2 regions of the Streptomyces sp. RLB3-17 genome follow, and region 2 is predicted to be linked to the other one. Evidence: riboswitches for the same ligand, from Rfam matches in the RefSeq annotation. Region 2 holds a riboswitch; the other holds the start of a gene.
The links. A riboswitch is a leader RNA that binds a small molecule or an ion and turns the genes downstream of it on or off. The one in region 2 is predicted to bind cyclic di-AMP.
Positions count from the first base shown of each region.

Region 1 (15,034 bases), 2.9 Mb from region 2:
CGGGATCCGCGGGCACTTCGAGGCCGAGGACCTGACCGGCGCGCAGCGCGACCCGGGTGTGGCCCTCGGGCGAGAGGTGCAGGCGGTCACCGTCCCATGCGCGGCGGTCCTGGATCGTCTTCAGGGACCACAGGTCGAGGACCGGACAGCCGTACCGGTCCGCGATGGCCCTTACGTGCCCGTTGTACGTGGCGATCTTGCCGCGCAGATGCTTCAGCACGGGGACGGTACGGGTGTCGAAGCCGGTCGTCACCAGGACGGTGCCGACGACGGAGGTGAGGTCGGCGACCGCGCGCTCGAAGCGCTCGGCGACCTCGTCGGGGTCGGTACCTGGCCGGATGATGTCGTTGCCGCCCGCGCAGAAGGAGACCAGGTCGGGGGCGAGTTCCTTGGCGTCCCGGAGCTGGTCCCCGACGATCTGGTCGAGCAGCTTTCCGCGTACGGCGAGATTGGTGTAGGTGAAGGAGCCTTCGGGCCGCCGGTCGGCGAGGAGCACCGCGAACCGGTCGGCCCACCCGACGAAGGCCCCGTCGGGGCCGGGGTCGCCGACGCCTTCGGTGAAGCTGTCCCCCACCGCCACGTACGACCCGATCACTGATCTGTTGTCACTCTTCGAATCGTCTGCCACATCGGCCCATGATTCACCTTTCGATGTGAGCTACGCGACCGTAGGAAGGGGTTGACGGGTGGTGAGATAAGCCACTCGTAAAGTGTGATCGAACCCGGAATAAGCCTCTTTCAGGAGTGGTTGAACAGCCGCCACACCTGGAAGCCCTCGATCCGGAAGTGGCTCCATGTGGTCCGGAACGCGAAGTGCCCGCTCGTGTACGGCTGCGGGTCGCCGTAGTCGAAAACGAGCCGTCCGTTGTTCCACCAGCGGACCGTGGAGCCGTCCGAGACGATCCGGACACGGTTCGGCTCGTTGGCCGTGAGCAGCGGCTCCGTGTAGTCGTAGACGAGCGGGCGGACGCCCGGCTCCCCCACGTACCGGCGCAGCCGCGTGGTCGTGTTGGTGTTGGCGCCGTATCCGACGTAGTACGTCTTCAGGTAGTCGTATTCGGCCAGGGCGCCGCCCCGGGGCAAGGCGAAGAGGTCGTCCGGGGAGCGGACGTCGACGGCGTTCCAGAAGTTGTTGAGGTCGGAGACCCGGTCGTTGACGCCGCCCTCGGAGACCGGTGTGGCGGTGTACTCGATGACGTAGGGCCCTTCGAGCCGCTGCTTGAACCAGACCGTCGCACCGCTCGGTACGTCGATCTCCAGGATGCCGTGCGAGGCGGTGACCGTGCCGCCGTCCTGCAGTTCGGTGACCCACTGGCCGAGGCCTCGGCGGAAGCCGTCGTGGGCGATGAGCCGGCCGCGACGGTGGCGCGGCGAGGCGCTCGCGGTGGTGGCCGGGACGAGCGTCGACAGCGCGGCACCGGCGGCGAGGGTCGCGAAGGCTCTGCGGGTGGTCATGAGGTTCCTTCCGTGCGTGCGGTGGTGGTGATGGCGGGCTTCGGCACCCGCCGGGTCTCGGTGCCCAGGCAGTAGTCCGTGTGCGTCGACTGGAGACGGCCGCGCACGGTCCAGCCGAGGCGGTGGGCGGGGTTCCGGGCGAGCCTGTAGATACGGTTCTTCGTCGGTTCGGTGGTGGTGTGCAGGCGCAGCGCGGTGTGGTCACCGGTCTCGGCGAGGACCTCCTCGCGCCAGTCACCGAGGAGGTCGCCGTAGAACGGGGTCGCGTTGCGGGGGCCGGAGGTCCAGTACTCGTAGCGGGGGTGGCGGGGGTCGATGTCGGCGGCGCTGCCCCGGCCGACGTCGAGGTCGGATGCGCTCGTCGGTTCGGCCGGGTGCTCGCCGGTCACCAGGCGCTGACCGGTGTCGGCGTCGTAGTGGTACCAGGGCAACCTCGATACGCCGCCCGGTTCGGACCGCTCCGGCGGAATCTCGGCGTAGCCCCGCGCGAAGTCGAGCGCCGCCGAACTCGGCTCCCGCTCATGGCCGTTGACGAGGGCACGCACGGTGTGGGTGCCGGTGCCCCGGCCGTCGTCCTGGTACGTGGTCGACCGCGTGACCGGCGCCCCGTTGAGCCGCCGTCCGCCCTTGTACACGTTGAACGCGATCGCGTCCCCGGTGGGGGTACCCCCTGTTCGAGCGGGGCCGAGAACTTGGGGGAGGGCGTACTCCGTGCCGAGTAACCGCCGGCTCAGGAAGGTGCCCTCGCCCGAGGGGACGGCGACCGGGCCGCGGTCCAGGTTCTCCACGATCCGGCGCGGCGGCGGACGCCGTTCGGTGGCGTGCGAGGGCGCGGCGACCGGACCGGCCGGCAGCGCGGCGGTGGTGACGACGCCGAGTCTTCGAGGTCTCACGATGGCGTGCTCCTTGCGGTGGCGACGACGGCCGCGATGCCGTCGCCGAAGACGCAGAAAGCGCTTACGGAGATCACTGTGGAGCCACTCGCGCACCGTGTCGAGACCTCGTGCGCCGGTGCCACAAGACCGCAATGTGCCGATCATGAAAGGACCGCGCCGGGACGCGTGGAGAAGAACCGAGGGCCGGACCCCGCGATCGCGGGGTCCGGCCCTCCAAGACGTGAGAGGCGCGGCGGCGTCAGCCGACGGCGACACCGTGCGCGCGCAGGTACGCGACCGGGTCCACGTCCGAGCCGTAGTTCGGGGTGGTGCGGATCTCGAAGTGCAGGTGCGGACCGGTGACGTTGCCGGTCGCACCGGAGAGGCCGATCTGCTGGCTCTCGGTCACGGTCTGGCCGGCCGAGACGGACAGGGCGGACAGGTGGGCGTACTGCGAGTACCGGCCGTCGGCGTGCTGGATGACGACCTGGTTGCCGTACGCGCCGCCCCAACCGGCCGACACGACGGTGCCGGCGGCGACGGCCTTGACGGTGGTGCCGGTCGGGACCACGAAGTCCACGCCGGTGTGGTAGCCGCTGGACCACATGCTGCCGGCGACCTTGTAGCCGGTGCCGATGGTGGCGCCCTCCACCGGCAGGGTGTAACCGGTGTTGGTGGCGGCGCCGGTGGCCCGGGGTGCGGCGGCCTGGGACTTGGGCGCGTCCGCCGCGCCGGACGACCCGGTGGCCGACCGCGCCGACGATCGCGTGGACGTCTTGGCGGACGACTGCGTGAACGACTCGGTCGACGGCTTGGCGTCGTCGGTCGACACGGCCCTCTCGCCGATCGTGAGCTTCAGGCCGGGGTGGATCAGCGAGGGGTCGCTGCCGATGGCCTGGCGGTTGTCGGAGTAGAGCTTCTGCCAGCCGCCGCTGAGGTGCTGCCGCTCGGCGATCCTGGCGAGCCAGTCGCCGACCTTCACCGAATAGGTCTTCACCGAGGCCGTGGAGGTTGTCGCGGTCTTTTCCGAAACCGTCGCGGACTTTTGAGAAACCGTCGCGGCGGAAATCGTCGCGGTCTTTTCCGGAGTGGACGAAATCGCGGCCGTAGGCGTCATGGCATGGGCACCGGCGGCCCCCATCAGCGGCAGCGCGAGGGCGGCGCCACCGGTTCCGGCCACGGCGATCGAGCGGGAGAAGCGCTGGGACTTGGGTCGGCGATGCTTACCCTTCGCGGGCATGAAGAATTCCTCTCCGGCGCCTGCGAGGTGAGCTGTCGGGTGCGGGCTGGAGATGCCCGGCCACGCGGCTGCGCGGCTATACCCCTAGCCGTTCCGGAGACCGGAACAGGCGTGGTACCTGTGGGTCCCCCGCTCCTGCCGGTTACCGGTGGGTGTGCGGATACCGGGCGGCGGCAGGATTGGGCGTCCGTCCGGATTGAGGGCGAACGTAGGCGAGATGGGGGCGCATCGCCAACCATGTGGCTTTTCAGTGCGCGTGCCTTTCTTGATCCATGCCGGAATTCCGGTCACCCTCCGTGGACAATGATCTCCCCCGCCTCTCAACCCGCCTGGAAATTCAGGCGGATCGAGAAAGCGGGCCCGCAACGCATCGTCACGAATATGACGCTGCTCACGCACGCCACACCACGGTCCCTTATTCCAGGTCCAGTTGGAATTAAGGCATTAATAAGGACAGAACGCTCACATGCGACGCAGTCGGATAACTGCCGCATCGAAGTCCCCGCGCAGCCCCGTCCGCAACCCGTGATGCAACAGCACCGCACCTCGGTGCACTTCACCCGTTTCACGGCATTCGTACGCCGCGCTCGGATCGAGCCCGCGCAACCGGAGCGGGGCGACCGGCTCGCCGTGACGCTGGGCCTGGAGCAGGGCGAGGACGACGGTCTCGTCGCCGTGGACGTACTGCACCGCACTCAGCCCGCCCTCCGGAGGCCGCAGTCGGTAGAGGTCGCCGCGCTGCACGACCGGCCGGATCTCCTTGTAGAGGTCCACCCACTCCCGCGCCTCGACGAGCTCCGCCTCGCTCCAGTCGGCCAGGTCGCCGCCGACCCCGAGTACCCCGGCCATGGCGCTCACGAACCGGAAGCGCAGCGAGCTGATCCGACCGTTGAGCTGCGCGTTCGGACTGTCCGTGACCCAGGCGGCCATGATCCGGGCCGGGTGGATCTGGCTGAAGCCGTGCTGGATGGCGAGCCGGTCGAGCGGGTCGGTGTTGTCGGAGGTCCACACCTGGTCCGTACGCGCCATGACGCCGAGGTCGATCCGGCCGCCACCGCCCGAGCAGGACTCGAAGGCGACCCCGGGATGCTCCGCACGCAGCCGGTCCAGGAGCCCGTACAGAGCCTCCACGTGCTCGACCCACAGCTTCTGGGGGTACGGCTCACCGGGCCAACCGGCGTCCGTGAAGCAGCGGTTGAAGTCCCACTTCACATAGTCGATCGGAGCGCTCGAGAGCAGACTGTCGAGCTGCTCCCACAGGTACTCCTGGACATCCGGGCGGGCGAGGTTGAGTACGAGTTGGTTGCGGAACTCCGTCCTGGTCCGCCCCGGCTGGAACTGCACCCAGTCGGGGTGCGCGCGGTACAGCTCACTGTCCGGATTCACCATCTCCGGCTCGACCCAGATCCCGAACTGCATGCCGAGCGCGTGCACGTCGTCGGCGAGCGGCTTCAGCCCCTGCGGGAAGCGGTCCGGATTGGGGGTCCAGTCGCCGAGCCCGGCGCGGTCGCTCGTCCGCGCACCGAACCAGCCGTCGTCGACGACGAAGAGCTCGACGCCCATCTCCGCGGCCCGCCGGGCCAGCTCCCGCTGCCGTTCCTCGGAGATGTCGAAGTGGGTGGCCTCCCAGGAGTTGAAGAGCACCGGCCGGTCCTGGTCCGCGTCCGGGATCACGAACGCCCGCTGGTACGCGTGCCAGGTCCGGCTCGCCGCGCCGAAGCCGCCGTCGCTCCACAGCCCCGCGAAGACGGGGGTGGTGAACGACTCCCCCGGCTCCAGACGCAACAGTCCGGAGTCGTCGTACCCCGCGCCGCCGGAGATCTGCACGCGCGCGTCGGGGAGTTGGGCCACGCAGATGCGCCACGAGCCCGACCAGCCGAGCGCGCACGCGTAGACCTCGCCGCTCTCCTCACTCGCCCCGCTGTCCAGCGCGACCCACGGCAGGTGCTGGTGACCGGTGTGCCCGCGGCGGCTGCCGATGACCTTCTCACCGTAGGTGAGGGGGGAGCGCGCGAGCCGGGACTCGGCCGCCCACCGCCCGTGCAGCTGGGAGAGGCGCCATCCGTCGCGCTCGGGCAGCGTCCAGGTCGCGGAGTCCGCGCGCAGCAGCTCCAGGGAAGGTCCTTCGTTGGCCAGGGTCACCCAGCGCTCGACGACGTCGCCGCGCATCCGGTAGTGCAAGGTGATGCCGAGCCCGTCGTCCGCGAAGCGCAGCCGCAGTTCGTCGCCGTCGGCCTCGTACGCCCCGAAACGCCATTCGGTGCCGCGCCGCTCCCGCGTCCGCACGGACAGCGCCGGACGTACGAAGCGGGGGCCGCCCTCGACGGGATACTCCTCGCGCCCGTCGAGCCGGGACTCGAAGGGCCGGTACGGCGGGCCGGGCAGGGCGGCCAGCGATTCGGCGTCCGCGAGGGTGATCCGTGGCCCCCAGTGGAGATGGAGCAGTTCGTCGGGGTCGGTCAGCCGTAGTGCGTAGCTGCTCGTGGGACCCGAGAGAAGCCACGTACGACCATCTTCGCCGATTTCGATCATCAAACCCTCACAGATTCGAACATCCGCACTCAATCACCAACATCATCAACGGCGTCTCACCCGGGAGGCAACGGCTGTGGACAACTTCATTGCCTGAGGAACCCATGTCGTATCGTCGAAAGCGCGATTCCCGTCGGCGAGCGTCGCCGAGCAGCGCCGGCGGTCCAATGGGAGGAGCCCCCGTGACGCAGCAGGTCCCGTCGACCGAGCCGGAACTGGCCGGAGTGCGCAACTTCCGAGACGTGGGCGGCCTGCCCACCGTGGACGGTCGGCGAGTGCGCTACGGACGGCTGTTCCGCAGTGGCCATCTCGCGCACGCCACTGAGGAGGACGCCGCGTTCCTCTCCTCTCTCGGACTGCACACGATCTTCGACTTCCGCAATGCCGCGGACCAGAAGCTGGAGGGGCCGGACGTCGAGCTGCCGGGTGTACGGAACGTGAATCTTCCGCTCACCGACCCCGCCGACGGCAGCGAGTTCTGGAAGATGGTCCGCGACGGCGACGTCGAACAGTTGCGCGGGCACCTCGGCGACGGCAAGGCGGCGAACCGGATGATCGGTTCCTACCGCACGATCGTCAAGGAGCGCACGGCCGAGCACTCGCACGTGCTGCACGCCCTGGCCGAGGACAGCGTGCCCGCGCTGATGCACTGCGCGGCGGGCAAGGACCGCGCGGGCCTCTCCATAGCCGTGACGCTCCTCGCCCTCGACGTTGAGCGCGACGCGATCGTGGCCGACTACCTGGAGTCGAACGCGACCCACCGCCGCTACAAGGTGCGCCGCAACGGCTCCTCGGAAGCGGCCCGCTCCCCCGAGGTCATGGAGCTGCTCAGCCCGCTGTTCGACGCCCGCGCCGAGTATCTGACCGCGGCCTTCGAGACGATCGAGGAGACCTGGGGCGGCATCGACGCCTACCTGGAGCGGGGACTGGGAGTCACGCCCGAGCAGCGGGAGCGGCTGCGCGAGCGCCTGCTGGACTGAACCCTGGCGGCCTGAAGCCTGGGCTCCTGAACCCTGTGGGTTACTGGTTCTGCCCGCCCAGCTCGAACAGCAGATAGATGAAGGCCGCGAAGAGGTGGCCGACGGCGATGTAGATGAAGAGGCGTACCCACAGGGCGCGCGGGAACTTCTCGACCATGCGCCGCCGAGTGGCGGGGTCGGCGGATTCCGTCGGCTCCGGGGGTTGCGTGGATTCCGTCATGACAGCTCTCCCATGGTCGGGTGTCCTGCCGCCGGGCCGAGGCACAGCGCGGCGGTGGGGCTCTGCAGCAGGGTGTGTACGAAGAGGAGTTCGGCCCCCGACTGATCGGCGGCCGCGATGCGGTGCGGGGTCAGCGAGTCGAAGTGCGCGCTGTCCCCGGGCGCGAGCACCTGGGCGGTGTCCCCGAGGCGCAGCCGCAGCCGCCCCTGGAGGACGTAGAGCCACTCCTCGCCGGGGTGGACGCGCACGATGTCGCCCTGCGAGCCGTAGGGGACGTGCACCCGCAGGGCCTGCATTCCGCGGCCCGGGGCACCGGCCTGCCAGTAGGTCCAGCCGCCCGCCTTGGTCGGCTCCATGTCGGCGGCCCGGACGATCGCGTCCCGTTCGGCGACCGTCTCGCCCAGCAGCTCCGAGACCGTCGTACCGTAGATACGAGCGAGTGCGAGCAGCATCGGCAGCGAGGGCTGGCGCTGTCCCGTCTCCAGGCGGGAGAGGTGGGCGGCCGAAAGGCCGGCGGCGCGGGCCGCGGCCTCCAGGGTCAGCGAGGCCCGGCGGCGCAGCGCACGCAGCTGCGGTGCGACGGCGGGCAGCGCCTCGGCTGCTGCGGACTCGGGCGGCGTGGCGGCCGCCCCCGACTCGACAGGGCTCATGCCCTCCATTGAGCCGCACCATTGCCTCTCGGGCAAATTTCTTGCCCCAGAGGCAAAACCACCGGCCCTGGCCGAGGCGGGCCCTTGCTCCGAGCCCGTCCCGATCCAGGAGGGCCCTTGCTCCGAGCCCGCGCCGCCTCTTCGTGCCGCAGGGCTAGCGGTTCGCGACCGCCTGCTTGACCAGGGTTTTTCCGAAGTCCCACATCAGGCCGCCGCCGCTGTGCGCGTCGTCCATCACGGCGGTGAAGGCCTCCACGAACCGGTCCACGTCCCGTTCGCCGATGATCAGCGGCGGGATCAGCTTGATCACCTCCAGGTGGTCGCCGGAGACCTGGGTGAGGATGCGGTGCCGCTGGAGCAGCGGGACGACGACCATCTGCGCGAACAGGCCCTTGCGCGCGGCCTGCAGCATGGTCCAACGACTGCGCAGCTTGAGCGACTTGGGCCGACCGAACTCGATGCCGATCATCAGGCCCCGGCCGCGTACGTCGCTCAGCAGCTCGTACTTGTCGATGAGCGCCGCGAGCCGGGACCTGAGTTGTTCTCCCGTGGCCCGGGCGTTCGCGACGATCTGTTCGTTCTCCATCACGGAGAGCACGGCGAGGCCCGCCGCCATGGCCTGCGCGTTCGAGCCGAAGCTCGCCGAGTGCACGAGGACCCGGTCCATGGACGAGTAGACCTTCTTGAAGATCCAGTCCCTGCCGAGCGTCGCGCCGACCGGCACATAGCCGCCGGACAGCGCCTTCGCCACGCACACCAGGTCCGGTTCGACGCCCTCCTCGTGCTGGTAGGCGTAGAAGTCCCCGGTCCGCCCGAGGCCCGTCTGCACCTCGTCCGCGATGAGCAGCGCCTTGTGCCGGTGCAGCAGCTCCTGCGCGGCACGCAGATATCCGGGTGGGGCCTCGTGCACGCCCTTGCCCTGGATGGGCTCGACGATCAGCCCGGCGACATCCCCCTTCTTCAGCTCCCGGGCCAGAGCGTCCAGGTCACCGAGCGGAACGGCGGTGTCGGGCAGCAGCGGGGCGAAGCCGTCGCGGAAGCCGTCCTCGCCGTTGACGGACAGCGAGCCGGTGGTCAGCCCGTGGAAGGCGTGGGAGCAGTAGAGGATCCTCGGCCTCCCGGTCGCGTACCGGGCGAACTTGAGCGCGGTCTCCACCGCCTCCGTACCGCTGTTGCCGAAGAACACCCGCTCCAGGTGGGGACTGTGGGCGAGCAGCCTCTCGGCGAGGAGCCCGGGCAGCGGCTGGCAGTCGAAGCGGGTGAGGTCGGCGAGTGAGGCGTCCAGGACGTCGTGCAGCGCCTTGCGGACGACGGGGTGGTGGCGGCCCAGGCCCATCACCCCGAACCCGGCGAGCATGTCCAGGTAGTCGTTGCCGTCCGCGTCCCAGAAGTGCGCGCCCTCGGCCCGCTCGTACACCTTGTCGAAGCCGATGGTGTGCAGCATGCGCGGGAGCTGGTGGTTCAGGTACTTGGTGTGCAGCTCGTAGCGCTCGGCTCCGCGCTCGGCGAGGAGCGCGCCGAGGTCGAACTCCCCCTTCTCCGCAGGGTCGGTCATTCCTGTTTCTCCTTGGACAACTCATCCTCGAACGGCGCGTCCTTCGACAGCGCGTCCTTGACGGCCAGACCGGCGCTGATCCGCCCGGCGATCTCGACGGGCGTGAGACCTATGTCGGCCAGCACCTCCCCGCGCTTGGCGTGCGCGAGGAACTGCTCGGGGATGCCGAAGCGCCGTACGGGCACGTCGACCTCGGCGTCCCCGAGCGCCAGCGCGACCGCCGCGCCGACGCCGGCCGCCCGGCTGTTGTCCTCGACGACCGCGACGAGCCGGTGCTCGGCGGCGAGGCCGGGCAGCGCCGGGTCGACGGGTTTGACCCAGCGCGGGTCGACGACCGTGCAGCCGACCCCACGGGCCTCCAGCAGCTCGGCCGCCTGGAGGCAGACCGGCGCCATCACGCCGACGGCCACCAGGAGGACCTGCGGGGTGTCGTCGGAGCGGTGCAGGACGTCGAGCCCGCCCAGGTGGTCGACCGCCGGGATCGCGGGGCCCACCGACTCCTTCGGGAAGCGGATCAGCGTCGGCGCGTCGTCGACGGCGACCGCCTCCCGCAGCTGGGCCCGCAGCTGGTCGGCGTCGCGCGGCGCGGCGATCCTCAGGCCCGGCACGACCTGGAGGATCGACATGTCCCACATGCCGTTGTGCGAGGCCCCGTCGACGCCGGTGACCCCCGCCCGGTCGAGCACGAAGGTCACTCCGCAGCGGTGCAGCGCGACGTCCATGAGGAGCTGGTCGAAGGCCCGGTTGAGGAAGGTCGCGTAGACGGCGACGACCGGATGGAGACCGCCGGTGGCGAGCCCGGCCGCCGACACCGTGGCGTGCTGTTCGGCGATCCCGACGTCCCACACCCGGTCGGGGAACCGTTCGGCGAACTTCCCGAGCCCCACCGGGTGCAGCATGGCCGCCGTGATCGCCACGACGTCGTCCCGCTCCTCGCCGATCCGGAGGATCTCGTCCCCGAACACCGAGGTCCAGGACGGCCCGCCCGAGGGCGCGAGCGGCTCGCACGTCAGCGGATCCATCACACCGACCGTGTGGAAGTGGTCCTCCTCGTGCGCGAGCGCGGGCTCGTAACCGCGCCCCTTCTCGGTCAGGCAGTGCACCAGCACCGGCCCGTGGAACCGTTTCGCCCGGCGCAGCGCGGACTCCACGGCCCCGACGTCGTGCCCGTCGATCGGCCCGACGTACTTGAGCCCGAGGTCCTCGAACATGCCCTGCGGCGCGAAGGCGTCCTTGAACCCCTTCTTCGCGCCGTGCAGCGACTCGTAGAGGGTGTGTCCGACGACGGGGGTGCGCAGCAGTACGTCCTTGCCCCAGGCGAGGACCTTCTCGTAACTGTCGGTCGTCCGCAGGGTCGCGAGGTGGTTGGCGAGACCACCGATGGTCGGCGCGTACGAGCGTTCGTTGTCGTTGACGACGATGATCAGCGGGCGGTCCTTGGCGGCGGCGATGTTGTTCAGCGCCTCCCACGCCATGCCGCCGGTCAGCGCGCCGTCGCCGATGACCGCGACGACATGGCCCTTCTCGCCCTGCACCTGACGGGCCTTGGCGAGCCCGTCCGCCCAGCCGAGCGCCGTGGAGGCGTGGCTGTTCTCGATGATGTCGTGCTCGGACTCCTCGCGCGAGGGATAGCCGGACAGGCCGCCCTTTCCGCGCAGCTTGGAGAAGTCCTGGCGTCCCGTCAGCAGCTTGTGTACGTAGCTCTGGTGGCCGGTGTCCCACAGGATGCGGTCGACGGGTGACTCGAAGACCCGGTGGAGCGCGATGGAGAGTTCCACCACCCCCAGATTGGGTCCGAGGTGACCGCCGGTCCTGGCCACCGCGTGCACCAGGAACTCCCTGATCTCTTCCGCCAGTTCACCGACGTCCACCTCGGACAGCGCCTTCAGGTCGCGTGGTCCCCGGATGCTCTCCAGAATCGTCACGCTCGGGCCCCCTCTCGGTCCGTGCTGATCAGCTCACGGTGACGGCGGGTTCGCCGGAGGCGACGCCGTCCTTCTCCATCTGCTCGGCGATCTTCATCGCTTCCTCGATGAGGGTCTCGACGATCTTCGACTCGGGCACGGTCTTGATGACCTCGCCCTTGACGAAGATCTGCCCCTTGCCGTTGCCGGAGGCGACCCCCAGGTCCGCCTCCCGCGCCTCGCCGGGGCCGTTGACGACGCAGCCCATGACCGCGACGCGCAACGGGACCTCCATCCCCTCCAGACCGGCCGTGACCTCGTCGGCCAGCTTGTAGACGTCCACCTGGGCGCGTCCGCAGGACGGACACGAGACGATCTCCAGGCGGCGCTGCTTCAGGTTCAGCGACTCCAGGATCTGGAGTCCGACCTTGACCTCCTCGGCGGGCGGGGCGCTCAGGGAGACCCGGATGGTGTCCCCGATGCCCTCACTGAGCAGCGCCCCGAAGGCGACGGCGGACTTGATCGTGCCCTGGAACGCCGGGCCGGCCTCCGTCACACCGAGGTGCAGCGGGTAGTCGCACTGGGCGGCGAGCTGCCGGTAGGCGTTGACCATCACCACCGGGTCGTTGTGCTTCACCGAGATCTTGATGTCCCGGAACCCGTGCTCCTCGAAGAGGGACGCCTCCCACAGCGCCGACTCGACCAGCGCCTCGGGGGTCGCCTTGCCGTACTTCTGCAGCAGCCGCCGGTCGAGCGACCCGGCGTTGACCCCGATCCGGATCGGGGTCCCGGCGTCCGAGGCGGCCCGTGCGATCTCGCGGACCTTGTCGTCGAACTGCTTGATGTTGCCCGGGTTCACCCGCACCGCCGCACAGCCCGCGTCGATGGCCGCGAACACGTACTTGGGCTGGAAGTGGATGTCCGCGATCACCGGGATCTGGGACTTGCGGGCGATGGTCGCGAGGGCGTCCGCGTCGTCCTGCGTGGGGCAGGCGACGCGCACGATCTGGCAGCCGGACGCGGTGAGTTCCGCGATCTGTTGCAGGGTGGCGCCGATGTCCGACGTACGCGTCGTCGTCATCGACTGCACCGAAACGGGTGCTCCGCCCCCGACCGCCACCGTTCCGACCTGGATCCGCCGCGACACACGGCGTTCGGCGATCGGTCGGACCGGCACCTCGGGGAGGCCCAAGGAAACGGCGGTCATGTCGTCACCCGCGGCTTTCCGTGAAGGTCTCGCGGGCGGCGCGCAGCGACTCCTTGAGGGAGCCCATCGTGGCGAGGACGGCGGTCGGCTCGTAGCCGCAGTGCGCCATGCAGTTCGCGCACCGCTCGTCCTTGCCGCGCCCGTAGGAGTCCCAGTCGGTTTCCTCCAGGAGCTGCTTGTACGTCTGCACGTACCCGTCGCTCATCAGGTAGCAGGGCCGCTGCCAGCCGAAGAGCGAGTAGCTGGGGATCGCCCACGCGGTGCACGGGAAGTCGACCTTGCCTTCCAGGAAGTCCAGGAAGAGCGGGCTCTGGTTGAGCCGCCAGCGGCGCCGGTTGCCGCCCGCGAAGGCCTTCTTGAACAGCTCCCGGGTCTGCTGGACGCCCAGGAAGTGCTCCTGGTCGGGCGCCTTCTCGTAGGCGTAGGCGGGCGAGAGCATCATCTCGTCCACCTTCAGGTCGTCATTGAGGAAGTTGAGGACCTCGATGACGGTCTGCGGGGTGTCGGTGTTGAAGAAGGTCGAGTTGGTGGTGACCCGGAAGCCGCGCCGCTTGGCCTCCTTGATGGCCGCGACCGCCTCGTCGAAGGTGCCCTCCTTGGCCACCGACTCGTCGTGCCGCTCGCGCAGCCCGTCGATGTGCACGGCCCAGGCGAAATACGGCGAGGGCTTGAACTTGTCCATCTTCTTGCGCATCAACAGCGCGTTCGTGCACAGGAAGACGAATTTCTTCTTGGCCACCAACTGCCGCACGATCTCGTCGATCTGCGGGTGCATCAGCGGCTCGCCGCCGGCGATGGAGACCATCGGCGCGCCGGATTCGAGGACCGCTCCCACGGCTTGGGCAACGGGCATGCGCTGCTTGAGCACCCCCGCCGGGTGCTGGATCTTGCCGCAGCCCTCGCATTTGAGGTTGCAGGCGAAGAGGGGTTCCAACTCGACCAGCAGCGCGAACTTGTCCCGCTTCCTGAGCTTCTGTTCAAACAGGTACGCAGCGACCTTCATGGACTGCCGAAGCGGCATGGCCATCTGGCTCACCTCCGGGGGAGCAACAAAGAACGGTGCCATTCAAAGAAAGCGGGAAGGACGGCACGAAGAACACGGAAAGCTGATATTCCACCGCGTACTGTGCCGATTCGGACGAGTTCATGTTCTGGAGCGTCCACGACCACCCGTACGGCCGCAACCGGGCGTACGCCCGTACGCACGGCGCTGTGGAGCGTTGCCGCGGATTCCATGTCGACCGCGATCGCGCCGGTCGCGAGCAGCTCCGACCGCTCGTGACCTCGGACGACGTGATCGGATCCGGTGAGTGGCCCGGTGTGGACGGTGCGCCCGGGCACGGTGCGCACGAGTTCCTTGACGAGTAGTTCGGTGCCCACGCACGGGGTGCTGCCGCGTGGGTCCCGGGTCTCCTCGGCGACCACCAGGTCACCGGGGTGCATGCCCGGGGCGAGCCCCGCGCAGAAGCCCGTGGCCAGGACGGCGGCCTCGCTCAGCGCCGGGTCGGCCAGGATCCGGGTGAGCGAGCGTTCGGCGGCCTTGGGCCCCATGCCGGTGCGCAGCACGGTGACGGGCCCGTCGGCCCCGGTGCGGTCGCCGCTGCGCAGGGCGAGGTGCTCGATGCCGAGCGCGCAGGCGATCAGCAGCGGGGCCGGATCGGGCTTTGTGCTCATCAACCCCCCTTGACCTCGGCGAACGACTCGCCGTGGACGAAGCTCGGTTCGCCGTGGACATAGCGGCCGAGCGCGGTGAGCGGGAAGACCTGCCGGTAGAGGTGGTAGTTGATCGAGAAGTCCCACGGGAACCCGGTGCCGGTGAAGTACGGCTCGTCCCAGGAGCCGTCCGCCAGCTGGGTCTCCGCGAGCCAGGCGATCCCGCGTTCCACCGCCTTGGAGCCCCGCTCCCCCGCGGCCAGCAGGGCGAGCAGCGCCCAGCCGGTCTGGGAGGCGGTCGAGGCGCCGCGTCCGCTCCACTCGGCGACCTCGTGGTAGGAGCGCAGGTCCTCGCCCCAGCCGCCGTCGTCGTTCTGGACGGTTTCCAGCCAGGCGACGGCCCGGCGGATCGCCGGATGCGAGGCGGGCAGTCCGGCGGCCACGAGCGCCGGGAGCACCGACCCCGTTCCGTAGACGTAGTTGACGCCCCAGCGCCCGAACCACGAGCCGTCCGGCTCCTGGTGGGCGAGCAGCCACTCGATGCCCCGGCGGGTGCGCGGGTCGTGCGAGAGCCCCTCGACCGCGAGCATCTCCACCACATGGGCGGTGACGTCGGCGGACGGCGGGTCGATGACCTCCCCGAAGTCGCAGAACGGGAGCCGGTTGGGGAAAGCGCTGGTGTTGTCGACGTCGAAGGCGCCCCAGCCGCCGTCCTTGGACTGCATACCGAGGTTCCAGCGCACCCCGCGCCCGATGGCGTGCT
Region 1 covers NZ_CP041610.2:9,667,957-9,682,990, reverse strand. The annotation lists gene FNV62_RS43520 (SGNH/GDSL hydrolase family protein) at 1-595, opposite strand, end outside; gene FNV62_RS43515 (DUF6250 domain-containing protein) at 739-1,455, opposite strand; gene FNV62_RS43510 (hypothetical protein) at 1,452-2,348, opposite strand; gene FNV62_RS43505 (M23 family metallopeptidase) at 2,590-3,570, opposite strand; cyclic di-AMP (ydaO/yuaA leader) riboswitch at 3,573-3,731, opposite strand; gene FNV62_RS43500 (alpha-galactosidase) at 4,033-6,102, opposite strand; gene FNV62_RS43495 (tyrosine-protein phosphatase) at 6,285-7,082, shown strand; gene FNV62_RS43490 (DUF6126 family protein) at 7,123-7,239, opposite strand; gene FNV62_RS43485 (helix-turn-helix domain-containing protein) at 7,299-7,952, opposite strand; gene FNV62_RS43480 (aspartate aminotransferase family protein) at 8,107-9,507, opposite strand; gene dxs (1-deoxy-D-xylulose-5-phosphate synthase) at 9,504-11,432, opposite strand; gene ispG (flavodoxin-dependent (E)-4-hydroxy-3-methylbut-2-enyl-diphosphate synthase) at 11,461-12,618, opposite strand; gene hpnH (adenosyl-hopene transferase HpnH) at 12,623-13,645, opposite strand; gene FNV62_RS43460 (1-hydroxy-2-methyl-2-butenyl 4-diphosphate reductase) at 13,651-14,292, opposite strand; gene shc (squalene--hopene cyclase) at 14,292-15,034, opposite strand, start outside.
Region 1: another riboswitch for cyclic di-AMP. It lies ahead of FNV62_RS43505 (M23 family metallopeptidase); the one in region 2 lies ahead of FNV62_RS30935 (NlpC/P60 family protein).

Region 2 (15,034 bases):
GCCGAAACCGGGGGTCTGACAGTGGCGTAACGCCTCCACGGAACACCCTCAACATCGAACGGCAATCGAACGCCAGGCCAAAGCCGTGCCCGCCCTCCCCCGAAACACGGCCGAATGCCCGTTTCCCGAGTGGAGGAAACCTGCGGAAGATTGTCGCGCCCGCGTACCGCCGGGTACAGTCACCGCACTGCTCTGCCAGCCCCTGTTGTCGAGGCGAAAGAGAAGTTGGTGAACGACCGTCACCCGTCGGGGACCGTAACGCCCCCGGCTCCGGCCTCCGATGCCGCCGCGGCGCCCTATGCGTCGTACGGTGGCCAGGAAGCCCAGTACGGCGACTTCACCTCGTACGACGGCTACGCCACCACCGGTACCTACGCGACCGGAAACTTCGAGACCTCGACCTTCGCGGCCGACCCTCTCTTCGGCGACATGTCGGGCGGCGACGGCACGGGTTCGTACGACGCCACGCAGTGGAGCACCGGCAGCCACCAGATGCCGCACTACGACCCGTACGCCGCACAGCACCAGGCCGCGTACGACACGGGTGCCTACGACACGACCGCCTGGGCGAGCGGGTACCAGCAGCTCGCCGACATCCCCGCGCAGCACCCGGGCCCCGAGGGCACCGGTCAGTGGGACGCGGCCGCCTGGCTCCAGGCCGAACAGACCGGCCAGGCCCAGCAGTGGACCGCGCACACCCAGGAGACGGGCGCGTACGACGCCACGCAGTGGAACACCGCGGGCGAACACGACCCGTACGACGGGTACGAGCAGCACCAGCAGGCCGAGTCGTACGAGCAGCAGCTCGCCGCCGAGGCCTACGAGCATCAGCCGGTGTCCGAGTCCGACGTGGACGACCAGACCTTCGACCGGCCCTTCGACCAGCAGGCGACCTCGACCTTCGAGCAGGTGTCGTACGAGGAATCCGGCGCCGCGGAGGACGAGTTCGAGGACGTCGGTGACGCGCAGGACGCGCCGCTGCTGGAGGACATGGAAGAGGTCACTCCGGTCCCCCGCCCCGCGAACCGGTCCGGGTCCCGTTCCCGGCGGCGCAGCCCGGCGAAGCGTTCCGCCTTGCTGACCGTCGCGGTGCCCTCGGCCTGTGTGATGGGGGTCGCGGGGATCGCCGCCGCCTCCGTGGGCACCATCGGCGGGAACGACAGCAAGGACAACACGACCCTCAGCGCGTCCGACGGGACCGCGGTGAAGCCGTCGGCCGCCAACAACAAACTGGACACCCAGCTCCAGAGCCTCTCCGCGGGCGCGGACGACTTCGCCGACCGGGCCAGCCGGACACAGGAACGTATCGACCTCAAGGCGCAGCAGGCCGCCGACAAGCAGAAGGCGGCGGCGGAAGCGGCCCGCAAGGAGCGGCTGCGGCCGAAATTCGTGCTCCCGGTCACGCAGAAGGGCCTCAGCGCCTACTTCGGCCAGGCCGGCATCAACTGGATGTCCGTGCACACGGGCATCGACTTCCCGGTGTCGTACGGCACGCCGGTGATGGCCGCGACCGACGGGACCGTACGGACGCAGTGGAACAGCGCGTACGGGAACATGGCGATCGTCACCGCGATGGACGGCACGGAGACCTGGTACTGCCACCTCTCCAGCTACAAGGTGCCGTCGGGGACGGTCGTGAAGGCCGGGGAGCAGATCGCGTTCTCCGGGAACTCCGGCAACTCGACCGGTCCGCACCTGCACTTCGAGGTCCGCCCCGCGGGCGGCTCGGCGATCGACCCGCTGCCGTGGCTGCGCAGCCACGGCCTGGACCCGACGTGACCCACGGGGCCTCGGGCCCGATGTAACCCACCGGCCCCTCACTCGGCGACGTGACCGAACGCCGTCGCCGAGTTCCGAGCTGCCGTCCCGTAGGACTACAGCTTCTCCACCGGCGCGTACCGCAGCAGCAACCGCTTCGGCTTCGCCTCGCCGAAGTCGACCGTCGCCTCCGCGTTCGCACCCGTCCCCTTCACGCCGACCACGGTGCCCAGGCCGAACTGGTCATGGGTGACCCGGTCGCCGACCGCGAGCGAGACCACCGGCTTCTCGGAGATCCCGCGGCGTGTCGCGAAGCCGGAGGCGCCGGACGCCGCGGACCGCGAACGCGAGGACGACAGTGAGGCGGCCACACCGGAGACGGGCCCCGAGGGCATGGGAGCGGTCGCGCCGGTGCGCTTCCACTCCAGGTGCGTCTCCGGGATCTCCTCCAGGAAACGGGACGGCGGGTTGTACGAGGGCTGGCCCCAGGCGCTGCGCATGGACGAGCGGGTGAGGTACAGCCGCTCCCGCGCGCGCGTGATGCCGACGTACGCGAGGCGCCGCTCCTCCTCCAGTTCCTTGACCTGTCCCAGCGCGCGCATGTGCGGGAAGACGCCGTCCTCCATGCCGGTGAGGAAGACGACCGGGAACTCCAGGCCCTTGGCGGTGTGGAGGGTCATCAGCGTGATGACGCCGTTGCCGTCCTCCTCGTCCGGGATCTGGTCGGAGTCGGCGACGAGCGCGACACGCTCCAGGAACGCGGAGAGCCCACCGGACGTCGCACCAGCAGCAGCCGCACCCGCAGCAGCGCCCGCCCCCGTGCCTTCGCCCTCGCTCTCGCCGGTCTCCTGCTCGAACTCCAGGGCCACGGCGGCGAGCTCCTGAAGGTTCTCGATCCGGGTCTCGTCCTGCGGGTCGGTCGAGGCCTGCAGCTCGGCGAGGTAGCCGGTGCGCTCGAGGACCGCCTCCAGGACGGTCGCCGGGCCCGCGCCGGACTCGACGATCGTGCGGAGGTCCTCCATGAGCGTGTTGAACCGCTTCACGGCGTTCGTCGACCGCGCCGCCATCCCGTACGCCTCGTCGACGCGGCGCAGCGCCTGCGGGAAGCTGATCTTCTCGCGCTGCGAGAGCGCGTCGATCATGGCCTCGGCGCGCTCGCCGATGCCGCGCTTGGGAACGTTCAGAATGCGGCGCAGCGGGACCGAGTCCTCGGGGTTGGCCAGGACCCTGAGGTACGCGAGGACGTCCCGGACCTCCTTGCGCTCGTAGAAGCGGACGCCGCCGACGACCTTGTAGGGCAGGCCGACGCGGATGAACACCTCTTCGAAGACACGGGACTGGGCGTTCGTCCGGTAGAACACGGCGACGTCGCCCGCCCTGGCGTCGCCCGCGTCGGTGAGACGGTCTATCTCGTCGGCGACGAACTGGGCCTCGTCGTGCTCGGTGTCGGCGACATAGCCGGTGATGTTCGAACCGGCGCCCGCGTTGGTCCACAGGTTCTTGGGGCGGCGGGACTCGTTGCGCTCGATGACCGCGTTCGCGGCGGTCAGGATCGTCTGGGTGGAGCGGTAGTTCTGCTCCAGCAGGATCGTCGTCGCGTCCGGGTAGTCCTCCTCGAACTGGAGGATGTTGCGGATGGTCGCCCCGCGGAAGGCGTAGATCGACTGGTCGGCGTCGCCCACGACGCACAGCTCGGCGGGCTCGAGCTCGCCCTCGGCGGGCGGCACGTCCTCGGGCCGGTCACCGGCGGCCGGGCCGACGAGCTCCCTGACCAGGGCGTACTGCGCGTGGTTCGTGTCCTGGTACTCGTCGACCAGGACGTGGCGGAAGCGGCGCCGGTAGTGCTCGGCGACGTCCGGGAAGGCGCGCAGCAGGTTGACCGTGGTCATGATCAGGTCGTCGAAGTCGAGCGCGTTGGCCTCGCGCAGCCGCGACTGGTACATCGCGTAGGCCTGGGCGAGGGTCTTCTCGAAGCCGTCGGCGGCCTGCGCTGCGAAGTCCTCCTCGTCGATCAGCTCGTTCTTCAGGTTCGAGATCTTGGCGCTGAAGGACTTGGGCGGGAAGCGCTTGGGATCGAGATCCAGATCACGGCAGACGAGCGCCATCAGCCGCTTGCTGTCGGCGGCGTCGTAGATCGAGAACGAGGAGGTGAAGCCGAGCTTCTTGCTCTCCCGGCGCAGGATCCGCACACACGCGCTGTGGAAGGTCATCACCCACATCGCGTTCGCGCGCGGGCCGACGAGCTGCTCGACGCGCTCCTTCATCTCGCCCGCGGCCTTGTTCGTGAAGGTGATCGCGAGGATCTGGCCGGGGTGGACATGGCGCTCGCCCAGCAGATGGGCGATGCGGTGGGTGAGCACCCGGGTCTTGCCGGAGCCCGCGCCGGCCACGATGAGCAGCGGGGAGCCGGAGTGCACCACGGCCGCGCGCTGGTTCTCGTTCAGCCCGTCCAGCAGGGCCGCCGGGTCCACGGCGGGGCGGTGCGCGCCGTCGCGGTAGTAGGCGTCCCGGCTCGCGGGCACGTCGAAGCTGCCGCCGAACAGGTCGTCCGGAAGCGGCTCCGGCGCCCCGTCCTCGGGCGGCGGCGGAGGCTCTTCCTCGTGGGCCCCGGAAGGCTGGAGGTCCGCCAGAAAGCTGTCATCAAAGAGGCTGCTCATCGCTCTCCGAGTCTAGGCGGCCCCACTGACAACCCGCGGCCACCCTGGAAACCCGACCGGTTTTTCCGCGACCGCGCATGATCTCTTTCCACGACCGCGCATGATCCCTTTCCGTGACCGCACCTGATCCCTTTCCGCCACTCTTTCCGCCGCGGACGCCGTCACCGTTCAGGATCGTTTCATTACGGTCAGCCACAGTCGGTCCGGATCAATGGCCCCCAGGATCAAGGTCACAAAAAAGTATCGGGCATATCGCACATCAAACTTCACAGAACACTTATGAGTTGGCTAGCGTGCCGGGCAGGCCGCTCGACCCAACCGGCGAACATCGCCGGGCCGTGCGGCCTCCGCCGAGTCCGGTGCGCCGTACGGCAGCCGGAGCCGGGGACCCAACCGACCTTGGGGTGAATCGGTCCAACTGTCCGCTGGGACAAGGACCGTAGGGCAAACCTTCCGGAATCACCCGCCCGAACCCGACAGCTAACTCGGTAGGCGGAAGACGGAAGGAGTCGCCTCTCTTGGCGTCGCATCGCAAGTGGAGTCCTACGGGTACGCGCATAGCGGGTATACGGACCCCCGCCCTCGCCACGGCGGCCCTCACCTCCGTGGCCCTGCTCTCCCAGACGGCGAACGCCGCGCCCTCGGCCGACTCCAAGCCGAGCATCGAAGAGGTCGAGAAGAAGGTCGACGACCTCTACCACCAGGCCGAGGCGGCGACCGAGAAGTACAACGCGACCAGGGAGAAGACCGCGCAGCAGCGCAAGCGCGTCGACTCCCTCCTCGACGACGTGGCCCAGCGCACCGAGAAGCTCAACACCGCGCGCGACGAGCTGGGTTCGTTCGCCGCGGCGCAGTACCGCACCGGCGCCTCCGCCCCCGACACCGCGACCCTCCTGCTGGCCGACAATCCGCAGGACTACTTCGACCAGACCCAGCTGATGAGCCGTCTGACCAGCCGCCAGAAGGTGGCCGTCGACGACTACATCACCGAGCAGGCCGCCACCACCAAGAAGCGCGCGGAGGCCTCCCAGAGCCTGCAGACGCTCACCACGACGCAGAGCGCGCTGAGGACGTCCAAGGCCGACGTGCAGCGCAAGCTCGCCGAGGCGCGCGACCTGCTCTCGAAGCTGACCGCCGAGGAGAAGGCGCGACTCGCGGCGATCGAGAAGAAGAAGCAGGAAGCGGCCGACCGCAAGGCGGCCGAGCTGGCGCAGCAGCAGGCCGCGGCGGAGAAGAAGGCCCAGGAGGCAGCCGCCCAGCAGCAGACGACCACCGGGACCACCGCCACCACCGGGACCACCGGGACCGCCGGGAGTTCGGCCACCGACTCCTCGTACACCGCCAAGGCCGACAAGGCCCTCGCCTTCGCCCGCGCCCAGGTCGGCAAGCCGTACGTCTGGGGCGCGACCGGGCCCGGCTCCTACGACTGCTCCGGCCTCACCCAGGCCGCCTGGAAGACCGCCGGCGTCGATCTCCCGCGCACCACCTGGGACCAGGTCAACGTGGGCACGACGGTCCCGCTCTCCGACATCAAGCCCGGTGACCTCGTCTTCTTCTACGACGACATCAGCCATGTCGGCCTCTACGTCGGCAACGGCATGATGATCCACGCCCCCAAGCCGGGCGCGTACGTCCGCGAGGAGTCGATCTTCTACGGCGGCGAGTCGATCATCCACAGCGTGGTGCGTCCGGCCTAACGCCTCGACGCCCGGCACGCGCGCGTGGGGCTCATCGAGCTCCACGCGCGCGTGGCCCGCCGCCAACCCGCTCGAAGGTCCTTAGCATCGGGCCCATGTCAGCCATCTCCCCGCCCGGCGCCCGGTGGACCGGCCTGCGCACCTGGTGGGCGCAGAGCCCGCCGGGCGCCGGAGCCGCGATCCTGGCCACCGGCATCATCTCGATCGGGCTGGAGCAGACCGGCTACGAGATCCTGTCCCGGGTCGTGCTGGTCCTCGCGGCCGTCGGCTGGCTCGGGCTCGCCGCGGCCTTCGTCGTACGGCTGCTGCGGGAACGGGAACGGTGGCTGACGGAGGCCGGTACACCGAGCGCGCTCACCGCGGTCGCGGCGACCACCGTGCTCGGCACGCGGCTGGTCACGCTGGGCTGGGAGGTGCCGGCCGAGGCCCTGCTCGCCCTGTCCGCGGCACTCTGGCCGGGGCTGCTCCTCCTGGTCGTACGGCAATGGCGGCCCCGTATGCCCGGAGCGGTGTTCCTCGGCTGTGTGGCCACGCAGGGGCTCGCGGTGCTGGGCGCGACGCTCGCCCCCGCGACGCACACGGACTGGCTCGCGCACACCGCGCTGGTGCTGTTCTGGCTGGGGCTCCTGCTCTACACGATGGCGCTGTTCTACTTCGACTACCGCGAGGTCGCCACGGGCGCCGGGGACCAGTGGGTCGCGGGCGGCGCGCTCGCCATCTCGGCGCTGGCGGGGTCGAAGCTGATCCTCGCCTACCAGGCGAACATCTACCTGTGGAACGACGACGACAACGGCGTGCTGCGCTGGGTGACCGAGGCGCTGCTCGTGCTCGTCCTCGGCACGTACTGCGTGCTGGCCGTGGCGGAGGCCCTGTGGCCCCGACCGCGCTACGACGTGCTGCGCTGGGCGACCGTGTTCCCGCTCGGGATGACGGCGGTGGCGACGCTGTCGGTCGCGGCCGCCATCGGCGTCGGCCGGCTCAGGGGGCTCGGGCAGGTGCTGCTGTGGATCTCGGTCGCGGCGTGGCTGGCGGTGGCGGCCGTAGCGGTCAGGCGTCCGCGGGAGCCGTAGCGGTCGGGCGCCCGCGGGAGCCGTAGCGGTCGGGCATCCGTAACGCTGTCCGGAAGCGCCGTAGCCGTCCGTGGGGGCCTTCGGGGGGTCGTCAGGTCCAGAGCACCGCGATGAAGATGTTCGCGGTCGTGAGCAGCCCTACGAGCCCGAACAGGCCCTTGTCCACCTTCTCGTCGTCCCGCTTCACATAGACGAGTCCGAGGATCACGATCAGCAGGGCGAGCTTCACGCCGATCTTGATGGTGTTGACCGAGTGGTCGTCGGCCTGGTTGAGGCCGACGAGTGCGATGCCCGTGACCAGCATGGTCAGCGCGCCGTGCAGCATGGCGGGGACGAACCGGGCGGTGCCCTGGCCCATCGCCTTCATCTGGGTGAGGAAACCGCCGAGGAGCGAGGCGATGCCGATGATGTGCAGGCCGACGAAGAGATGGATGAGTACGTCCATGGGGCCGGAGCCTAATCGGCGGCCCTGACCCCTCTTGTCACCGGCCCACCCCCTGTAGACCCGTACCACCTGGGAACCACCGATTGTCCCGGAACCGCCCCATCGGTCATCACACCGCGTGAAGTCGACCCCGTCGGGCCAGGATCACGGTCACATACGGTCGCCCCGCGATCCAGTGGTGCCACTTCCGTACATGACGTTACCGGGACATCACTCTCAGGTTTAGCGTCCTCCACCAGGTGGCCGGCTCCCCACCGCCGCCCGGGCCAGGGGCGGCAGCCGGACACCACCGCCGAGAAAGGTCCGGCGGCGGCCCGCTCCCCCTGTGTGGGCCGCCGCCGGACGTGTCCCCCGCAGACCGCGCTCGTCCCCGGCGGTCGTAGGAAAGTCCCCCGGGAAGGATGTGGGCCCTCGTGGCAGCGCACCGAAAGCCCAGACAGCGCTCGCTCGGTGGAAACACGGCCCGCACCGCCGCGACCATCGCCCTCGCGGGCGCGGCCACGGCGACGGGCTTCGACGGGACGGGGCACGCGGACCCGCAGCTGTCGCCGGCACAGGTGAAGGCCAAGGTGGACAAGTTGTACGAGGAGGCGGAGGTCGCCACCCAGAAGTACGACGGCGCGAAGGACAAGGCCGACAAGGCGGAGCAGCGGCTGAACGCGCTGCGCGACGAGGCGGCGCGCAAGGAGGACCGGCTCAACACGGCTCGGGAGGCGCTGGGTTCGATCGCCGCCGCGCAGTACCGCAGCGGAGGCCTGGACCCCGCGCTGCAACTCGCGCTCTCCGACAACCCCGACCAGTATCTGGAAGGGGCCGCGTTCGCCGAGCGGGCCGGCAGCCGGCAGGCGGAGGCCGTGGCCCGGGTGCGCAAGCAGTTGCGGGAGATCGAGCAGCTGCGCGGGGCCGCGCATGTCGAGCTGGCCTCGCTCAAGTCGCGTCAGGCGGAGCTGAAGCGGGCCAAGAAGACGATCACCGGGAAGCTGGACACGGCGCGGCAGCTGCTGTCGCGGCTCACCGACGAGCAGCGCGCGCAGCTCGGCGACCTGGGAGCGGCCGGGGGTACGGGAAGCGCCGGGCAGCGCGCCTCGCGCTCCGCCGTGCGGGACCTCGGCCCGGTGTCGTCACCCGGCTCCGTCGCGGCACCCAACTCGCGTGCGGCGGAGGCTGTCGCGTACGCCTACGGGAAGCTCGGGAGCCCCTACGTCTGGGGCGCCACCGGGCCCGACGCCTTCGACTGCTCGGGCCTGGCCCAGGCCGCGTACCGTGCCGCGGGCATCTCGCTGCCGCGCACGACGTACGCGCAGATCAACGCCGGACACCGGGTCTCACGGTCCGAACTCCGCCCCGGCGACCTGGTGTTCTTCTACTCGGGAATCAGCCATGTGGGCATCTACGTCGGAAACGGCCAGATGATCCACGCCCCGAACCCTTCGGCGCCCGTACGGCTGGCGCCGGTCGACGAGATGCCGTTCGCGGGGGCCACCCGAGTGGCGTGAAAGACGCGGGGGCGACCGCGGTGTGGTGCGGACGGAGAAGTGGATCACGGTAGCGTCGGCGCGGACTCTGTTTCCGTCGTTATCGCTCCGTCGTCCCGTCGTCGTTCCGTCGTCGCTCCGTCGTCGCTCCGTCGTCCGAGAGGTTCTGATGCCCGGCTCTCTGCTGCCGCCTCCGCCGCCGCCCGCGCACATCAGGACCTGGCCGGACCGTGCCGCGCTGCTGGCCGACCGGGGGCGGGCGCTGGAGGAGCTGCGCAGGCGGAGCCTCGGGGTGCACCGGGTGCTGCTGCTCTGGCTGCTGGCGCTCGCGGCGATCATCGGCTGGGCTCTTCTGGTGCTGCCGCTGCGACAACTCGAGCAGCGCGACCCCACCGGTTTCGTCCTGGGCCCGCTCTTCGCCCTGCTCGGCCTCGCCGCGCTCGCCCCGACCGTCGTCGCCGTCGCCCTCTCCGTGCGCCGGGACCACCACATACACCGACTGCTGGACGCCTGGTCCGAGTTGGACCGGCACCCCGCGACCGACTCCCGGCTCCGCTCCCCCGGCCTCAGCCTCTTCTGGCTGCTCTCCTCGCTCGGCGTCTGCGCGATCGGTGCCTGGACGTCCTTCACGGCGGCGGCGCGGGCCGAGCCCGGCCACCCCCTGTACAGCGATGTCGTCCAGGGCATGGGCATCGGCCTGATCCTGTGGCTGACCGGCCTCATCGGCATCGTGAAGGCCGTACGTCACTACCGCTGGGCGCTACGGATACTGGGCCGGGCGACCGACGCGGAACACCGGTAGCCAACCCTCTCGACGCGATCGGCTAGACCAGCCGACGCGCGGTGGCCCATCGGGTCAGCTCGTGGCGGTTGGACAGCTGGAGCTTCCTGAGGACCGCCGAGACGTGCGACTCGACCGTCTTCACCGAGATGAACAGCTGCTTGGCGATCTCCTTGTAGGCGTAGCCGCGGGCGATGAGACGCAGGACCTCGCGCTCGCGCTGGGTGAGACGGTCGAGGTCCTCGTCGACGGGCGGGGCGTCGGTGGAGGCGAACGCGTCCAGGACGAATCCGGCCAGGCGGGGCGAGAAGACCGCGTCGCCGTCCTGGACGCGGAAGATGGAGTCCACCAGGTCCGTGCCGGTGATGGTCTTGGTGACGTAGCCACGGGCGCCGCCGCGGATCACACCGATGACGTCCTCCGCGGCGTCCGACACGGAGAGCGCGAGGAAACGGACCGGCTGGCGGGCGTCGGCCATCAACGGGGCGCAGCGGCGCAGCACTTCGACACCGCCGCCGCCGGGCAGATGGACGTCGAGCAGGACGACCTCGGGCCGGGTGGCCGTGATGACCGTGACCGCCTGGTCGACGTCCGCGGCCTCGCCGACCACCTCGACGCCGGTCCGCTCGGTCTCTCCGATCTCGGCCTGCACTCCCGTACGGAACATGCGGTGGTCGTCGACGAGCACGACCCGCACACGGCGTCCGCCCGCGGCGGCAGTCGTGTGGGGGCCGACAGCGGTCGCACCCGTGGGCGCGCCCACACCGGCGACGGACTCGGCGGCCGATCCGGCGGCCGACCCGGTCGCGGCCTCAGCCCCGGCCCCGGCCGTACCCACGGCGGCATCCTCCGGCCCGTTCGATGCCGGGGTCTGCCCGGTCGGTCCGTTCACGTCGCTCATGACGTCTTCTCCGCCCTTTCCATCTCCAGCTCGACCTCCGTGCCGCCGTCCGGCACCGCGCGCAGTCGCGCCGTGCCGCCGTTGCGCTCCATGCGGCCGATGATCGATTCTCTAACGCCCATGCGGTCGGCGGGTATCCCGTCGAGGTCGAAGCCGGGACCGCGGTCGCGGACGGACACGAAGACCGTCCTGCCCTCGACTTCGGCGTAGACCTGTACGGCGCCGCCCTCGCCACCGTACTTGGCGGCGTTCACCATCGCTTCGCGTGCGGCCTGCATCTGTGCGGTCAGGCCCTCGTCGAGCGGGCAGTCGCCCACGACGACGACCTCGATGGGGACGCCGTGCTTGTCCTCGACCTCGGCCGCGTTGCGACGGACCGCCTCGGCCAGGGTCGTCGGCTCGTCCGCCTCGTCCTTGCCGGTGCCCTCCGGTTTGTAGAGCCAGGCGCGCAGGTCGCGCTCCTGGGCGCGGGCGAGCCGGCGCACCTCGTTCGCGTTCTCCGCGTTGCGCTGGATCAAGGTCAGGGTGTGCAGCACCGAGTCGTGGACGTGGGCGGCGACCTCGGCCCGCTCCTGGGCGCGGATGCGCATCAGGCGCTCCTCGGAGAGGTCCTGGGTCATGCGCACGAGATACGGGCCGGCGAGGAGCGCCGTGCCGACCAGGACCGCGAGTGCCGCCTGGAGGACCGACCCGAGGTGGGCCGCCGAGCCCTGCAGCACGAATATTCCGGAGACGCCCGCGGTGACGAGCAGGACACCGGCCGCGGAGCGCAGCAGCGTGAGCGTACGACGACGGCGGCCGACCTCGACCCAGCGGGCCCGCCGCGCGTTGTCCGCCTGGCGCCAGACCAGGGCGACGCCCGCGCCGACGAGAACGGTCGGCCAGAGATAGGCCCTTGCCCCACCGCCGAGATTCACATTGCCGACGAAGACCATGGCCACGACGACCATGAGGAGCAGGGCGACCATCTGGCCCCGGTCCGGCTTGCGGGCCACGAGTCTGCGGCGGCCGTCGGGGGCGGTCTCGGTGGTGAAGGCCGGGGTGCGCCCGGAGTCGACGCCGCCGACGCCGAGCGGCACGAAGAACCAGAACGCGGCATAGAGCAGCGCCCCGAGGCCGTCCGCCATGAACAGGCCGACGAACACCAGCCGCACCCAGATCACGGGCAGCCCGAGATGCCCGGCGAGCCCTCGCGCCACGCCCCCGAGCCAGCGTCCGTCGCTGCTGCGGTAGAGCTTGCGCGGGGGCCGCGGGTCGTCGAGGGGCACTGCTGCGGCTTCCGGCATGCCATCGATGTTCACACGGGCGGAGGGCGGGAGCATCAGGGTCGACCCCCGAGACTCCCCTGATCTTCGAGAGATTGGTGCTCGAACGGTTCCCTCCGACCCCGTCAGGGCCGATATCAGGGTTCGGCCAGGGTCGTCCCGACTGCCGCCGGGCCTTCCCGCCCGTCACCATGGACACATGACAGATCAGCAGCACGCGGCAGCGGAGCCGGATCCCGGCCCCGGCCCGGGCGCCCCGCCATCGGGTGCCGGGCCGCGGGACGCCGCTGCGCCCTCCGTGGGCACCGCCACGGGCTCCGCGGGAGCCGCGGAGGGTGCGGGAGCGCCGGGCGCGACAGGTGAGGAGCCGCGCGCGCACGGGGAGCCGCCGGCGCCCGAGGGCCCGCGCAGGTTCCGGCGCGACCGGCGGCAGAAGATGCTGGGCGGTGTGTGCGCCGGGCTGGGGCGGCAGTGCGACATGGACCCGGTGATCTTCCGGATCGTGCTCGCCGTGCTCTCCGCCACGGGCGGCATCGGTCTCATCTTCTACGGCTTCGTCTGGCTGTTCGTTCCCTACGACGACGAGGAGGAGAACGAGGTCCGCAAGCTCCTCACCGGCCGCGTCGACGGCCACGCGCTGGCGGCCGTGCTCTTCGCGCTGGTCGGCTGCGGGGTGTTCCTGTCGATGTTGAGCAACGGCAGCGTGCTGACGTTCGCCGTCGTCCTGTCCCTGCTTCTCGCGGGCGCGGGGTACTGGTCGCAGCAGCGCGGCGCCCCCGACCCCGACCCGCTCGCCGCCCAGGCGGTGGCGGACGCCCCGCCGGAGGCGCAGGCCCCGCCCGTCCCCGTCTCCTACCCCTCCTGGTGGCGCGACCCGATCGTCAAGGACGGCTCGCACGTGGGCGGCACCGGCTATCTGTGGGGCCCGCCGGACGCCCGGGACCGGGATGTCGCGGCGGCGCTCAACATCGCCCGCGGCACGCCCCGCCCGGACATACGGGACCTCCGCGCGGCCCGTGAGCCGCAGCCGCGCGGCCCGCGCTGGATCGGCGGCTGGGTCTTCCTGCTCGCGCTGGTCGCGGGCGGCCTCGGCACGGGCCTGACGTGGAACGACCATCCGCTCGCCACCAGCCTGCAGACCGGTCTGTCCTGCGCGCTCGTCGTGTTCGGCCTGGGCATCGCACTCAGCGCGTTCGTGGGGCGTACGGGCGCGGGGTCGATCTTCCTCGCAGTGATCACGGCGGCGCTGCTGGCCGGCTCCGTGGCCATGCCGAAGGACATCAGCACCCACTGGATGCGGGTCGAGTGGACGCCCAGGACCGCTGCCGCAGTGCCGGAGCGTTTCGACCTCGGCACGGGTGTGGGCACCCTCGATCTCACCCATCTCGGCCTCACCAAGGGCCAGACGGTGACGACGACCGCGGAGGTGGGCGCGGGCCAGTTGAAGGTGATCGTCCCCAAGGACGCGACCGTGAAGCTGAACATCGACGTGGGCGTCGGGGACATCCAGCTGCCGGGCGACGGCAAGAAGGACGTGGACGTGGAACCGGGCAAGCACAAGCAGGTGACCCTGCCGGCCCCGACCGGCGGCAAGAACGGCGGCACGCTCGACCTGAACCTCCAGGTCGGCGTGGGACAGGCGGAGGTGATCCGTGCCACGTCATGAGTTCCAGCCGGGAAAGCTGGTCGCCGGCCTCTTCCTCACCGCCGCGGGCGTCACCTACGCGGGCGACGCGGGCGGTTGGTGGGACACACCGTGGTTCGCGATCATCCCCGTCGTCACGGGTGGACTCTGCCTGGCGGGCGCGGTGGCGTTCCTGACCCATGGCATACGTCGGCGACGGTTGCGGCGACGGGCAGCGGGGGTGTCCGGATAGCGGGGGCGTGAACGCAGCACTGGTAGGTGCAGGGCGATCCACTCCCTGCACCTACCAGCCCGCGATGCCGTGCGATCCACCCTCGCAAGGCCGTGCGATCCACCCTGCGATGTCGTGCGACGCTCCGCGCTGAACCGCCCTGACCCGCGTTGCTCAGTAGCGGAGGTTTCCGGACCGTTGGCCGCGCCTCGCGCGCAAGGCCGCGTCGACGGAGAAGTACGAGGCGCCCGCGAGGACCAGGGGCAGCCAGGCCATCAGGTAGGCGAGGTCGTTGCCGTAGTAGTACGGGTCGGAGGCCCAGCTCACCGTCATCCACAGGCTGAGGGAGATGAGCGCGCCGCCGAGGGCCGCGAGGCGGGCCAGCAGGCCGATGAGGGTGCCGATGCCGACGGCCAGTTCGCCGAAGGCGATGGCGTAGCCGAAGCCGACGGGGCTCTTCAGGGCGAGGTCGACGAGGGCCGGGATCGCAGCGGAGTCGTGCACGTTGCGCATCAGCTCGCCGATCGAGCCGGAGCCGGAGTCGGAGAGGAAGGCGCTGTTGGTGAGTTTGTCGAGGCCGGCGTAGATGAAGGTGACGCCGAGGAAGACGCGCAGGGGCAACAGGGCGTAGCGGGTGGCGGTGTCCCGCCAGTCTCGTCCGCCGCCGTCGAGATAGGGGGTTTGGGTGTCCGACCGCATACCGTGAGTCATCGCTCTCCGCCGCCTCTCGCCACGTGCCGTTGACCCCTCAACAGACCATACGTACGAGAGCGGGCTCCCGCTCAACGCTCGGGGCCAGTTTTTTTCGATGGCGCGGGCGCGCCCTCGATGGACGCGGAGAACTGCGCGAACGGCCCCCACCGGCCCGCAGTCGAACGACTCCGGTGAGCCCACCCGCCCGCATTCGAACTTACTCCGGTGAGGCCCCCGCCCGCAGCCGCGGAGTTCAGTCCGTCACCTCGATCAGGCAGCGGTTCGTTTCCACCCCGGCTGCCGTGACGACCTGGACCTCCACCCGGCCCGGTTCCACGTCGACCGGGACCGGCACGGTCAGGACCGCGTCCGTGGGGTTGCTGAAGCCGCCCGGGACCGGCACCAGGGGGACATGGACGTGGACCGCGCCGATGCG
Region 2 covers NZ_CP041610.2:6,794,939-6,809,972, reverse strand. The annotation lists gene FNV62_RS30950 (esterase/lipase family protein) at 1-30, shown strand, start outside; gene FNV62_RS30945 (M23 family metallopeptidase) at 115-1,779, shown strand; gene pcrA (DNA helicase PcrA) at 1,875-4,415, opposite strand; cyclic di-AMP (ydaO/yuaA leader) riboswitch at 4,754-4,926, shown strand; gene FNV62_RS30935 (NlpC/P60 family protein) at 4,934-6,112, shown strand; gene FNV62_RS30930 (tellurite resistance/C4-dicarboxylate transporter family protein) at 6,208-7,182, shown strand; gene FNV62_RS30925 (hypothetical protein) at 7,274-7,627, opposite strand; gene FNV62_RS30920 (NlpC/P60 family protein) at 8,041-9,123, shown strand; gene FNV62_RS30915 (hypothetical protein) at 9,272-9,904, shown strand; gene FNV62_RS30910 (LuxR C-terminal-related transcriptional regulator) at 9,927-10,646, opposite strand; gene FNV62_RS30905 (ATP-binding protein) at 10,781-12,070, opposite strand; gene FNV62_RS30900 (PspC domain-containing protein) at 12,249-13,715, shown strand; gene FNV62_RS30895 (hypothetical protein) at 13,702-13,926, shown strand; gene FNV62_RS30890 (DoxX family protein) at 14,080-14,616, opposite strand; gene FNV62_RS30885 (hypothetical protein) at 14,852-15,034, opposite strand, start outside.